Regions from separate parts of the Oceanobacter sp. ABM4_470 genome, predicted to be linked through region 2. Evidence: riboswitches for the same ligand, from Rfam matches in the RefSeq annotation. Region 2 holds a riboswitch; the other holds the start of a gene.
The links. A riboswitch is a leader RNA that binds a small molecule or an ion and turns the genes downstream of it on or off. The one in region 2 is predicted to bind thiamine pyrophosphate.
Positions count from the first base shown of each region.

Region 1 (7,235 bases), 1.9 Mb from region 2:
CCGGGGCTGTTTAGACCGTGACTTTCGGCCTCAAGAATGATCATAGAAATCCTACCAAGATTTACCCGGCGCATAGTCCGGTATTCACTACTGGTGCCAGAACGGCATTCCCAGCGTTGGCGTAGAAGCGCTGGCCTGTTCTCGCTCTACCATAGTGCCAGCCCGCCAGGCCTGACGACCGCCCGTTACGGCGTTGCGAAATGCCCCGGCCATGGCCACCGGGTCCAACGCCTTGGCCACGGCGGTGTTCATCAACACAGCGTCGAAACCCATTTCCATCGCTTGCATAGCTTGTGACGGTTTACCGATGCCTGCATCAATCACGATCACCGCATCGGGCAAACGCTCCCTCAGCATGCGCAGCCCGTGGGGGTTTTGCAGTCCACGGCCAGTCCCAATAGGGGCCGCCCAGGGCATCACCGCCTTGCAGCCAACATCCAGCAGTTTCTGACACAGCACCAGATCTTCAGTGCAATATGGCAGCACTTTAAAGCCCTGCTGAACCAGTGTTTCTGCGGCCGAGAGTAACTCAAAGGCATTGGGTTGCAGGCTGTAATCATCTCCGATGACTTCCAGCTTGATCCAGTCTGTTGCGAACAACTGACGGGCCATATTCGCCATCAGAATGGCTTCACTGGCACTGTGGCACCCCGCCGTATTGGGAAGCAGTAGCGAACCACTCTGCTTCAGCCATTGGTCGATCAACTGCCAGTGTCCGTTGTCCTCTACTTGTCGGGCCGTCTGGCGACGCACAGACACAGTTACAAACCCCGGGCCTGCCGCTTGCAGTGACTGCCCCATGATATCGGGGGACGGATACATCGATGTGCCCAGCCATAAACGGCCGGGAATGGTTTCCCCGCCGATCACCAAAGCGTCTTGTTCGGTTGAATCAGCCACCGGTAATTGCTCCTACAACGTCGATCTTGCAATCTGCTTTTACCACCGAATCTGACCAGTCCACGGCAGCGACGATGCACTGGTCCAGCGCTACGATAAAGCGTCCTGCCGCCTGTTTGTCGCCAGCCGGGTTTTCATCCAGATACCCTTCTGACACCAGGACATCCACCAGCGTCAATGGCGACTGCGACGAACGGATTTCGCCGTTGATCCAATAATTGAATGAATCACTCATGCCACTACCTCCTGTGAAGGCAGCTCATGATCAGTCAGGCTCATGCCCTTGCCGCCTTGAGGGACGCCCGTTAGACCCAAGGGTAAATCGAACTCGTGCTGCAACCGCGACAGCATGGCAGGCGCCAGCAAATAGCCGTGGCGGAACAGCCCGTTGATTGCCAGGCCCTGCGGAATAGTGCGAATTTCCGGCTTGTGCGATGGCAGTGCCGGACGCACGTTAGCCGTCATTTCCAGAATCCGGGCTTCCGCCAGCCCCGGCGACAGGGCATACAAGGCGCTAAGCATTTCCAGCGCCGAACGCACACTCACCGGCGAACGGTCGTCTGACTCGATTTCGGTCGCTCCAAGAATGTATTTGCCGCCCTCCTTGGGCACCAAATACAAGTGATAACGTGGATGCAGCAGCCGCACCGGGCGACCGATATGCACGTCCGGCGCTTCGATCCAGACCACTTCTCCGCGAACACCGCGAACCCGGCCATCAGACTGACGAGCACCGGTGCCGCGACAATCCAGCCAGCGCCCGGCTGGCTGCTCTGTGCCATTCACCGTTGCCGAAAGCCCTACAAACTCAACCTGAGCCTGATAGTGCAACTCGCCACCCAAAGCGCGAATTTGCTGCTTAAGCAACGCCAGCAAACGGCGATTTTCCAGATGCGATTCATTTGGTAGCCAGAAGCCTTGCTGAAAGTGTTCAGCCAACGCCGGTTCCATTTGCCGCAAGCGCGAGCCACTCAGTAACTGCACATCGTCCTTGCTGTCGGCAAGTATGCCCGCCCGCTGCATATGGGCCTGAAAATCCTGCAGTTCAGATTGGTCAGCGGGATGCGCTACCAGCAAGCTTCCGCCCTGCCCTAACCGTATTTTCTCGGCAGATTGCTGTTCGAGGTCAGCCAATAACGTCGGCCAGAGCTTGAGTGAGGCACAGCCCATTTCAAACAGGCCGTCGGCACACACCGGCAATTCGGCCCACGGTGCAATCATGGCTGCGGCGGTGTGCGCAGCGGCTTTCGGGCTGTCTTCGTCAGAAGAGTCATACACACAGACCTTGTAGCCCTGTGACGCCAGTCGCCAGCCCAGCAGCAGGCCCAGGAGGCCTGCCCCGGCGATGGCAAAATCCGGCTGAGTGATGCCCTGTTGAACCAGCTCCCGTTGAGATTGAGCGGATGAATTATTCATCCGCAATGGCCTCTGCCGGGTGATAGATTTCACTACCAAGCTCACGGAACTGTTCAGACATTTGCGCCATGCCCTGCTCCCGCTCCGTCAGGCCTTGCTCTTCGGCCAAGCGCTCTCTCTCCTTCTCTTTCGCGGCTTCAGCATCACGCACTTCCTGCGAGATTTTCATAGAGCAGAACTTCGGCCCACACATGGAGCAGAAGTGGGCCACCTTATGGCCCTCTTTCGGCAAGGTTTCGTCGTGGTAGGCACGGGCGGTTTCCGGGTCAATAGCCAGGTTGAACTGGTCCTGCCAGCGAAATTCAAAACGCGCCTTCGACATGGCGTCGTCGTGCAGCTGCGCACCCGGGTGGCCTTTGGCCAAATCCGCCGCATGAGCCGCAATCCGATAGGCAATCAGGCCCTGCTTCACGTCTTCCTTGTTCGGCAAGCCCAGGTGTTCTTTTGGCGTGACGTAGCACAGCATGGCACAGCCATACCAGCCGATCATGGCGGCACCGATACCAGAGGTGAAGTGGTCGTAACCCGGAGCAATATCGGTTGTCAGAGGGCCAAGGGTATAGAACGGCGCTTCGTGACAGTGCTTCAGCTGCTCGTCCATGTTCTCCTTGATCATGTGCATCGGCACGTGGCCAGGGCCTTCGATGAAAGTTTGCACGTCGTGCTTCCAGGCAATTTTGGTCAGCTCACCCAGGGTACGCAGTTCGGCAAACTGGGCTTCATCGTTAGCGTCGGCAATCGAGCCCGGACGCAGGCCATCGCCCAGCGAGAAGCACACGTCGTAGGCCTTCATGATCTCGCAGATTTCCTCGAAGTGCTGGTAGAGGAAGCTTTCCTTGTGATGCGACAAACACCATTTGGCCATGATGGAGCCGCCACGGCTAACAATGCCGGTGACGCGCTTGGCGGTCAGCGGAATGTGGTGCAAGCGCACACCGGCGTGAATGGTGAAGTAATCAACGCCCTGCTCGGCCTGTTCAATCAGGGTGTCGCGGAACAGCTCCCAGGTCAGGTCTTCGGCAATGCCACCACACTTTTCCAATGCCTGATAGAGCGGCACGGTGCCAATCGGCACTGGCGAATTGCGCAGAATCCATTCGCGGGTTTCGTGAATATTACGACCGGTAGACAAGTCCATCACGGTGTCCGCGCCCCAGTGGGTCGACCACACCAGTTTTTCAACTTCTTCGGCAATCGAGGAAGTCAGCGCCGAGTTACCAATGTTGGCGTTCACCTTGGTGCGGAAGTTACGGCCAATAATCATCGGCTCGCTTTCCGGGTGGTTGATGTTGTTCGGAATCACAGCACGACCACGAGCCACTTCGTCACGGACAAATTCCGGCGTGATGATTTTGGGAATGTTCGCGCCCCAGCTTTGGCCCGGATGCTGGCTCGCCAGCGCCTCGTCCATTTGCGCCTCGGCCAGTCCGAGGTTTTCACGAATGGCGATGTATTCCATCTCGGGCGTGATGATGCCCTGACGGGCGTAGTGCAGCTGGGTCACGTTTTTGCCAGCCTTGGCCTTGCGAGGGTGACGCTCAACCTTCATGCGCCAGTCTTCAAAACGCAGATCATTTTCTCGAGCCTGACTGAAGGCCGACGATGGCTGCTCCAGCACATCGGTGTCATCCCGTGCTTCAATCCAATGCTGTCGGAGGGCTGGCAAACCTTTGGTCAAATCCGGCGTAAAATCCGGGTCGGAATAAGGGCCAGAGGTGTCGTACACACGCACAGGCGGGTTGTATTCGGTTTCTGCGGTTTCCGGGTCCGGGCCCAGCAGCGTTGGAGACAGTTCAATTTCACGCACGCCTACCTTGACGGTTTCGTGGGCACTTGCCATCGCCAGATACAACTTGCTGGATGCAGGGTAGCTCAAACGCTCCATTTCCGACTTGGTCAGCGGCGATGGCATGGCATTTTTCGACGTGTGTTGGCGATTATTGTTTTGTGACGGTGTTTCGGCAGAAGCCATACTTGATTCCTCTCTTCAAACGGTTGAAAGGATCAGGCAGGCAGCGATTCAGAAAGAAAGCGGGATTGGCAGCGAGGCTGGAGTGCCTGTCGGCGCGAGCCGATGCTGACCATCATCCGAAGCCGGAGCGAACGCCCCGACAAATCGTCTCTGTTTCCTACGCTGGCACTAACCAGATCAGGTTCAACGGGACCCGCTATTGCGATCTCAGCCTCTTGTTCGAGGCACCCCGACAGAATGTTTTTTTATGCTAGGGGATAAATTCGCCCAGGGCAATAGCCTATTTTTGAACTGCCAACTAATAACTTTTAGGCAACAGTAGTCCCGTAATCAAGCTCAAAATCAAACGGCAGTACGGTTCAAGAACGCTTAAAAAAATCGAATAATTGAACCGCTTGTGTGGACGCCAGAACGCTGAAAATCAACCCAGAGAATGGCTACTTCAGTCGCCACTTTGCAGCAGAAAATGCGCTCTGGCAGTCGCGATTGGACTGTCGCGTCGGGTTTGCCAGGCCGTGATCGCCACATTGGCTACCCGATTGCCCTGACGCCATACCTGACACTCAGCCCAGGTATCGCGATCTTTGCCCGCTCGTATATAATCCAACGAAAAATCAATCACCTTCGGCATGGTAACGGGCTGATTTTTTATCAAAAGTTGCAGCGCCGCCGCCAATTCCATAAAGCCACCGATCACTCCGCCATGAATGGCGGGCAGCAATGGGTTACCAATATTTTCCGGGTTGCGAGGCAGATGAAACAGCAGCTCATCGCCAACGCCCTGTACTTTCATACCAATGGTTCTGGAGTACGGAATGGCATCAGCCAACTTCTGGAAGTCGTTGTCTTGCTGCACCTGTTGCACCAACTCGGCCATGGATACACGTGTCATACGTTACCTCCTTGTTGATCCAATTTGGGCGTTGGCGATTGCGCACTGGCGAGGGTTTCCCGAGCCTGAGCCACCAAGTGGTCGATATGCACATCGATTCGCATAAACGATGCAGTTGCTTTAGCCACCAGCAGGCCATCGCCACTCTGTTTCACTTCGCAATCAACAAATACGACGTTGTCTGTTACACGAGTCACCCGCGCCTCAGCCAGCAGATCGTGGCCTGCCTGGGCAGAACGCATGTAGTCGACTCGTAAATCCAGTGTTGGACAGAGTTCATAACCCGGCAGCGCATTAAACACTGCGCCGCCGCAACAGGTATCCATCAAGGTGGTCAGGCAGCCACCATGCACAACACCGGTATCCGGGTTGCCAATAATGGCATCGCTGTAGGGCAAACGCAGGGAAGCGAAATCCGGCTCAGCGGCTTCAACGGTGATGCCCAGTTTGCGGCAGTGCGGCAACACACCAACAAACTGCTGACTGGCCCAAAAGCGCTCTTCAGGGGTTTTCTGACTGTTCTTATTATTTCCCATAAATACACACGAATAGCTTATTAATGAGTACCAGGCACAATACGCCTGCGATGTTATCGGCGCAAGCGCTTAACTCCCTGCTCAACAACGCTCCCCGCTCACCGTTCAGAGCAACCGCGTGATTCGTCAACCATACGTTACGTCAGACAGCCGGGTAAGGACCCCTGAATAACTCTGCACTGCTCTCGGCTCTGGCTTCCTGCTTCGCCCTACCTCCTGCATCCATGCAGTCGTGCGCGAGTCCTGCAGGTTGTCATTGGCTCTTTACAACACCCCCGCGGCGAATGCAGCGAAATGGCTAGACCTTTCCAAATCGGGCCGCGCAGGTTCGCCAACACCGTTCTGGCGGGCTGCAGGCCGCGCCCGAAGGGGATGGCAGGGCATTGCTGACTCTGTGTCGCTGATTTTTGACTTGATCCGTCAGACCTGCAAATCAGCTTCGTGATTCAGCGTCGCCCTGTCATCCAGAGCGGGCACCGAGTAATTCAGAGGGTCCTTGAGTTTGCAAAATTGGCTTGGCCAGCTACTACTTAAGGTACTACCTATGACCTGATCCAGACGAAAAACCTATGGCAACCAACATACTCATTTGCGATGACTCCAGCTTTGCCCGCAAGCAGATGGCCAGAGCGATCCCGACGGGCTGGGACGTTGAGGTGCATTTTGCGACAGATGGCGTGGAAGGCGTCCAGGCCATCCGCGAAGGCAGAGGCGAAGTGGTGTTTCTGGATTTGACCATGCCCAACATGGATGGCTACGGCGTACTCGAGACCATTCGCAAGGAAGACCTCCCAGCCATGGTGATCGTGGTCTCTGGTGACATCCAGCCAGACGCACAGGAGCGTGTGATGGGACTTGGCGCAATGGCGTTTGTTAAGAAGCCGATTGATGCTGCCAAGGCAGAAGCGGTACTCACCGAATACGGCATTATGACCCGGGCCTGATATGACGACTCCTCCTATTGTCACACTCAGCGACGACCAGCGAGATTGCTACCAGGAGCTGACCAACGTTGCCATGGGCCAGGCGGCTGATCGCCTTGCCCGCTTGCTGGACAGCTATGTTGTCCTTCCGATCCCGAAAGTAAACCTGATTGAAATCAGCGATTTACGCATGGCCATTGAAGGGGCTCAGGAAGAAGATGCGGTATCGGCCGTTTGTCAGGGCTTTATTGGCTCCGGTATCGCTGGTGAAGCCTTGATGCTGTTCAACGACACCAGCTTTACCGACCTCGCTCGTCTCACCAACTACCCCGGCGAGCTAACGCATCAGGCGCAGCTGGAAATTTTGATGGACGTCAGCTCCCTGTTAATAGGAGCCTGTATTCAGGGCATTGGTGAGCAGCTGGAAATTCATTTTAACCAGGGCCACCCGGTGGTGCTGGGGCAGCACTGCAACGTCAATGACATTCTGAACGTCAGCAATCAAAAATGGCGGCGTACGTTGGCCATCGAAATTCACTACACCATGGAAGCGGTGAATGTTGACTGCGACCTGTTGCTGCTGTTCACCGAAGACT
Region 1 is NZ_JBSWTR010000001.1:1,587,100-1,594,334, forward strand. It holds gene thiE (thiamine phosphate synthase) at 1-44, opposite strand, end outside; gene ACXADJ_RS07030 (thiazole synthase) at 88-900, opposite strand; gene thiS (sulfur carrier protein ThiS) at 893-1,135, opposite strand; gene ACXADJ_RS07040 (FAD-dependent oxidoreductase) at 1,132-2,316, opposite strand; gene thiC (phosphomethylpyrimidine synthase ThiC) at 2,309-4,228, opposite strand; TPP riboswitch at 4,426-4,530, opposite strand; gene ACXADJ_RS07050 (PaaI family thioesterase) at 4,731-5,180, opposite strand; gene ACXADJ_RS07055 (PaaI family thioesterase) at 5,177-5,716, opposite strand; gene ACXADJ_RS07060 (response regulator) at 6,286-6,660, shown strand; gene ACXADJ_RS07065 (hypothetical protein) at 6,662-7,235, shown strand, end outside.
Region 1: it holds a riboswitch for thiamine pyrophosphate, as region 2 does, so the genes downstream of both, thiC (phosphomethylpyrimidine synthase ThiC) here and ACXADJ_RS15285 (TonB-dependent receptor) in region 2, are expected to answer to the same signal.

Region 2 (7,235 bases):
TAGGCAGCGGTCGTGAGGTATTCACAACACAAAAAACGACTGGATGAGCACTATGTCAGAAGATTTCAAGCAAGCAGCTCTGGATTACCATCAATTTCCAAAGCCAGGCAAAATCAGCGTTGAGCTGAGCACGCCTGCAGCGACCTCTCGCGACCTGTCACTGGCCTACAGCCCAGGTGTGGCTGAGCCGGTAAAGGAAATTGCCGCCGATCCTGAGAATGCCTACAAATACACCGCCAAGGGTAACCTGGTTGCCGTAATTTCTGACGGTACTGCGATTCTGGGTCTGGGCGACCTGGGTCCGCTGGCTTCCAAGCCAGTAATGGAAGGTAAGTCCCTGCTGTTCAAGCGTTTCGCTGGCGTTGACTCCATCGATATCGAAGTGGAAAGCGAAAGCCCACAAGCGTTCATCGACACCGTACGTCGCATTGCCAACACCTTCGGTGGCATCAACCTGGAAGACATCAAGGCTCCTGAGTGCTTCGAAATCGAACGCACCCTGATCGAGCAGTGTGACATTCCGGTATTCCATGACGACCAGCATGGTACTGCGATTGTGACCGTTGCCGGTGCCCTGAACGCACTGGAAGTGGTTGGCAAGAAGATCGAAGACGCCAAAATGGCCGTACTGGGCGCTGGCGCTGCAGCGATCTCCTGCTCCAAGCTGATGATCCTGGCCGGTATGAAGCCAGAAAACATCTTCATGTGTGACCGTAAAGGCGTGATCCACAGCGGTCGTGACGACCTGAACCAGTACAAGTCCATGTTCGCTGTTGATACCGACAAGCGCACCATCGACGACGCACTGAACGGTGCCGACATCTTCCTGGGTCTGTCTGGTCCAAACATGGTAACTGGCGAACAGATCGCTACCATGGCTGAAAACCCGATCATCTTCGCTTGTGCCAACCCGGTTCCGGAAATCATGCCGGAGATCGTTGCAGAAGCACGTCCAGACGCCATCATGGCAACTGGCCGTTCTGACTACCCTAACCAGGTAAACAACGTACTGGGCTTCCCATTCATCTTCCGTGGTGCTCTGGACGTACGTGCCAAGCGCATCAACGAAGAAATGAAACTGGCTGCTGCCAAGGCACTGGCTGCGCTGGCGAAAGAGCCTGTGACTCAGGAAGTTCTGGACGCTTACGGTCTGGACTCTCTGGAATTCGGCAAGGACTACATCATTCCTAAAGCCGTTGATTCCCGTCTGCTGGGTGTTGTTTCCGGTGCCGTTGCTCAAGCTGCAATCGAAACCGGTGTTGCTGGCGTTTCCGAACTGCCTGCCAACTACCCACTGAAGTCCATCGCTGACGTTTGATCTGCGACCTGACTTTCGGGTAATAAAAAACCGCCCCTCGCAAGAGTGGCGGTTTTTTTGTGTCTGGCGTTTACGATGTTGATCGCCAGACGCCAGACGCCAGACGCCAGACGCCAGACGCCAGACGCCAGACGCCAGACGCCAGACGCCAGACGCCAGACGCCAGACGCCAGACGCCAGACGCCAGACGCCAGACGCCAGACGCCAGACGCCAGACGAATTACACGCCGTAACGCTGCTTCAGGGCGTTGATACGGTCTGGCAGTGGTGGGTGGGACGCCGCCAGTGCAGACAGCTTGCCTTCACCACGAATACCAAAGGCCACCAGTTCGCCGTTCAGCTCGGACGGTTGGTCGTAGGCGTCCTGCAACGCCGCCAATGCGCTGATCATAGCTACCGGGCTGACCAGGTCGGCACCGGCGATATCGGCACGGTACTCACGACGACGGCTGAACCAGGCAACAATGAACGAGGCCAGAATACCCAGCACCAGTTCAGAAACCAGAGTCGCAACGAAGAAACCAATACCAGGGCCGTCTTCGTTCTTCAGAATCGCCTTGTCGACGAAGTTACCGATGATGCGGGCGAAGAACATCACAAAGGCGTTCACCACACCCTGAATCAGCGCCAGTGTCACCATGTCACCGTTGGCTACGTGACCAATCTCGTGGCCCAGCACGGCTTTTACCTGTTCTTTGTCCATGCGTTGCAGCAAACCGGTGGAAACTGCCACCAGTGCGTCGTTCTTGTTCCAGCCGGTGGCGAACGCGTTAGGCGCCGGAGATGCAAAAATACCCACTTCCGGGGTTTTGATACCGGCTTTCTGAGACAGCTCCTGTACTGTACTCAGCAACCATTGCTCACCGGCGTTCTGCGGTGAGTCGATGATTTGCACGTTCATGCCTTTCTTGGCCATCCACTTGGACAGCAGCAAGGAAATAAACGAGCCGACCATGCCGAACACCAGACAGAACACCAGCAAGGCACCGAAGTTCAGCCCCTGGGCGTTCATGTAGCCTTCGAAGCCCAATAATCGCAGCGTAATGCTGGCAATAAAAATAACGGCCAGGTTAGTGGCCAGGAATAATGCAATGCGCAACATGAGCGGATTCTCCCGAGTTGTTATAAGCGCTTAATCACGAAATCTATGACTATAAAATTGAGTCTTTTACTGCGGAATTCAAGTGGAATTTGATGACGCCTGTCGCTACAGGGGACATCTATTTAATCCTGCACGGCTCTGCGCGAGTGTTGCCGTTGTTCAGTGCAAGGCGACGGATGCAGCGAAATGACGAACCTGTCCGGTCGAGTCTTTTCAAGTTCGTCAACACCGCACTGGGCGGCGGCAACCCGCGCCCTGCGGGGGCTGCCGGATGATCTCGACTCTGTGTCGCCGACTTTTGACTTGACCCGTCAGGCCTGCAACTCGGCTTCGTGATTCGAAACCACCCGGTAGCCCAGAGTGAGCACCGGATTAAATAGATGTCCCCTACACCGTAGTGACCGTCGATTCTCAGGGGGAATAGTCGTTTTCCCCGGTCAGCGTGTACAACCCTGTATAAATCTTGGCCTGTCGGCCGAAAACTGTATAATTGCGCCCGTCCCAGGGGGTGGCTCACTTTGTAGCCTGAGACTTGCTATCGGCATAAACCCCTAGAACCTGATCCGGTTAGTACCGGCGTAGGAATGGGCGAGTGTCGCAGCTCTGCGGCAGTTCGGTTTTTTCTAGCGGTTGCCTGACGCAATCACCTACGCAGTTCCGTCTGAACCGGGTCTCCTTTTGCTCAGTATTAAAGAGGATTGACCCCAGTGAAGTTCCAGAAATCTCCCTTGTTAGTAGCACTGACTGCCGCCGTTGCCTTGCCAGTTCAGGCAAGCACTGTGGATAACATTGACGAAGAAGTGGTGGTGACCGCCGACTTCCGTCAGGCCGATGTGCAAACCATTCCGGAAGCCACCACCGTGGTTGGCGCGGCAGCCATTGAAGAGCGTTCCGCCGATCATCTGGAAAGCGTGCTGTCATTGGCCCCCAACGTGAACTTCAGTTCCGGCGCGTCCCGTGGCCGTTACTACCAGATTCGCGGTATTGGTGAGCGCAGCCAGTTTGTCGACCCGGTGAACCCGTCGGTGGGTTTGCGTGTGGACGGCATCGACATGACCGGTTTGGGCGGTGGTGCTGGCCTGTTTGATGTGCAGCAGGTAGAAGTACTGCGTGGCCCGCAAGGCACCCGTTTTGGTGCCAACGCACTGGCCGGTATGATCAATATTGAAAGCAACGCTCCGACCGATGAATTTGAAGGCATGGTCAGCGGCAAGCTGGGCAACTACAACACCCGCGCCCTGGGGGCGGCGGTATCCGGTGCGGTATCCGACAAGGTGAAACTGCGTCTGGCGGCCCACAAAAACACCTCCGATGGCTATATGCGCAATGCGTATCTGGATCGTGACGATACCCAGAACATCGACGAGCAGCTGCTGCGTCTGAAAGCCGCGGTGGAGCTGAACGCTCGCAACCAGCTCGATCTGACCCTGCTGCGTATTAACGTGGATAACGGCTACGACGGTTTCTCGCTGGATAATACCCGTACCACCTATTCCGATGAGCCGGGCAAGGACGTGCAGAACACCAACGCTGCCGCGCTGACCTGGACTTCCGAAGCCGCTGACGCCTTCGACCTGCGTGTCCATCTGTCTGGCAGCAACTCGGATACCGAATACAGCTACGACGAAGACTGGGCCTACGGCCAGTACATCTGGATGTCTGACGACCCTGTGTATACACCGGACCCGTGTGATACCACCCAGGGGGAGTGTCTGGCGGATATCGATGGCTACTCGTCTACCGACCGTTACCTGCGTGACTATCAGCGTCGTGAACTGGACCTGCGCCTGACCTCATCCGAGCAAGGCCGTCTGTTTGGCGATAGCACTGATTGGGTGGTGGGCTACTACCGCATGAGCCGGGACGAATCACTGGATCGGGAATACACCTGGGAGGACCCGTTCGACAGCAAACTGGAGACCGCATCCCAGGCGCTTTACGGCGAGCTGAGCAGCGTCATCAATGAACAGCTGAGTCTGACTCTGGGCTTGCGTGCCGAGCGCTGGTCGACCGACTACAACGACAGCAACAGCATTGATGAAGATCGCACCGAGAACCTTTGGGGCGGTAAAATCACCGCCGAATACCTGCTCAACGAGAACCAGCTGGCCTATGCCTCGTTGGCCCGTGGTTTCAAAGCCGGTGGCGTGAACACCGACCCGGACATCAGCGAAGCCAACCGCACCTTCGATACCGAATACAATTACGCTTGGGAAGCCGGTCTGAAATCCAGCAGCCTCAACGACCGCCTGCAAACCCGCGTTGCCGCGTTTTATATCCTGCGTAAGGACCAGCAGGTGAAAAGCTCGTACGCGATTCCAAACGAAAGCGGTGGTTTCACCTTCCAGGATTACTTGGCCAACGCGGCTGAAGGTCAGAACTACGGTGTAGAAGTGGAGTTCGACCTGGCACTCTCCGAGCAAGTTGACTGGACTTTCTCCGGTGGTTACCTGAAAACCGAATTCCTCGACTACCAGTATGAAACCGACGATGGCACGTTCAGCATGAACGGCCGCGAGCAGGCTCAGTCGCCGGAATACAGCTTCACCAACCGTCTGAACTACCTGCTGGGTAACGGCTTCAGCCTGACGGTAGAGCAGGAAGCCAAGGACAGCTTCTACCTGTCCGACAGCCATAACGAAAAATCCAGCGCCTACCAGCTGTGGCATGCGCGTATTGGCTACGATGCCAGCCAGTGGCAACTGGCGCTGTATGGCCGTAACCTGACCAACGTTGATTACGAAGTGCGTGGTTTCCACTTCGGTAATGACCCGCGTGATGGCTATACCAATGAGCGCTGGGTGCAGTACGGCACCCCACGGTTGTTTGGCGTAGAAGGCAAATACTACTTCTGATGCGGAATCAGACGCCCGGCGGGAGGCATACTGTAGCCAGCCGGGCACCCCATCGATACACCCAACCTTGCAAGGAGCCCGCTATGGAGCTTTCCGTTGATATCAGCAAATACCCACTGGCTGACGAATACAAACCGGCCATCAAGGCGTTTATCGAACGCTTGCAAGCGGTAGAAGGCCTGGTGGTGGAGTGCAACACCATGAGCACTCAGGTGTTTGGTGAATACGACCTGGTGATGAACACCATCAGTGCCGAAATGAAGCGCTCGTTCGAAACTTACGGCAAGGCCATCTTTGTCTACAAGATGATCCCGGGGGTTAACCTCGACCCTGCACTGAAACCCCACGGCTGATTTCTCCACCCCGGATACTGACTATGACTGATATCGTAAATGCCATCGTTGAAGGCTTTGCCGCCCAGAGCATGGCCGAATGGATTGCTGTGATTCTCGGCGTTGCCTATCTGGTGTTCGCCATGCGCCAGAATAACCTCTGCTGGTATGCCGCGTTTGGCAGTACCGCCATTTTTAGCTGGCTGTTCTGGGATGTCAGTCTGGTGATGGAATCGGCACTTAATGTCTACTATCTGGTCATGGCGGTATACGGCTGGTGGGCCTGGCGTTCGGGCAGTAACAGCAGTGCTGGTAAGGCCTCAAGCGCCGATTCAACACCATTGCCGGTGCAAAGCTGGGGTTTTAAACAGCATGCTTTGGTGCTACTGGCGATCGCCGTGCTGACCTTTACCAGCGGCTACCTGCTGACGGAAAACACCTCGGCGGCGCTGCCGTATCTGGACTCCTTCACCACCTGGGGGCAGTGATTACCACCTGGATGGTGACTCGTAAGGTACTGGAAAACTGGATCTACTGGGTGGTCATCGATGCCGTGGCGATTTACCTGTACATCGACCGTGGACTGTACCCAACCGCCTTCCTGATGGCCATTTACGTGGTGCTGGCCGTTGGCGGTTTCTGGCTGTGGCTGAAAGACTACCGCAGTCAGCAGGAGGATCTGGCGCTGGGTCAGTCAGCCTGATATCGAATTAATGCCTTCTTCTACTCTGCTGTCCGCGCAGCAAGCCGCTGCCAGCACACACCAGTCGGCTGACGTGTTGTCTGAGGTGTTGTCTGACTCGAGACTCTGGCAGTTGCTTGAACAACCACCGCAGCCCAATCAGCTGCGGCCACTGTGCGGCGGCCTGACCAATCAGAGCTGGTTGCTCAGCGTTAACGAACAGCGCTGGGTAATCCGCATCAACGCCGCCAACTCCGGCGACCTGGATATCCGTCGCGACCACGAATACTTCATTCAGCAAAGAGCGGCGGAAGCCGGTCTGGCACCGCGGGTGTTGTACCGCTGCCCGGACGATGTGTACTGGATTGTGGAATACCTCGATGGCCCGTCGCTACGTGACGTGCTGAAACAGGGGCATCAGCCCTGGCCACAGCTGCAACAACGTCTGCACAGCCTGCATGACCTGCCGCTGACCAGCGAATGGCATTTTGGTCTGGAAGTGATGGATGTGTGCGCCAAGGCCGAGGTGTATTGGCAGGCCATTGAACAGCGTCTGGAAGGGCGCTGGAACAGCGACTGGCAGCAGCTTAAACAGCAACTGCAAGCGGGCATGGCCGAACTGCCCGGGCCGGAGCGTTCGCTGTGCCATATGGACCCCAATCCGGACAACTGGAAGTGGTCGAACAACCAATGGCGACTGATCGACTGGGAGTACGCCACAGTGGGTCATCCGCTGTGGGACATCGCCAGTCTGGTACAGATGTCGGAAGGCAACCCTGCCGAACAAGCCATGCTGCTGGTCGACCTTGGCATCGATCCGGAACAGTCTGACTGGCAACAAGCCAACCGTCAGTTGGCCTGTCTGAACAGCCTCTGGTACGGCGCTCAGGGCATCTGGAACGCCCGTGAGCTGCGCACCGCACTGCAATCCCTGGTCTGAAATCGC
Region 2 is NZ_JBSWTR010000001.1:3,452,875-3,460,109, reverse strand. It holds gene ACXADJ_RS15300 (malic enzyme-like NAD(P)-binding protein) at 53-1,318, shown strand; gene ACXADJ_RS15295 (hypothetical protein) at 1,378-1,551, shown strand; gene htpX (protease HtpX) at 1,539-2,420, opposite strand; TPP riboswitch at 2,915-3,022, shown strand; gene ACXADJ_RS15285 (TonB-dependent receptor) at 3,128-5,275, shown strand; gene ACXADJ_RS15280 (hypothetical protein) at 5,359-5,628, shown strand; partial or broken gene pnuC (nicotinamide riboside transporter PnuC) at 5,652-6,310, shown strand; gene ACXADJ_RS15270 (phosphotransferase) at 6,321-7,229, shown strand.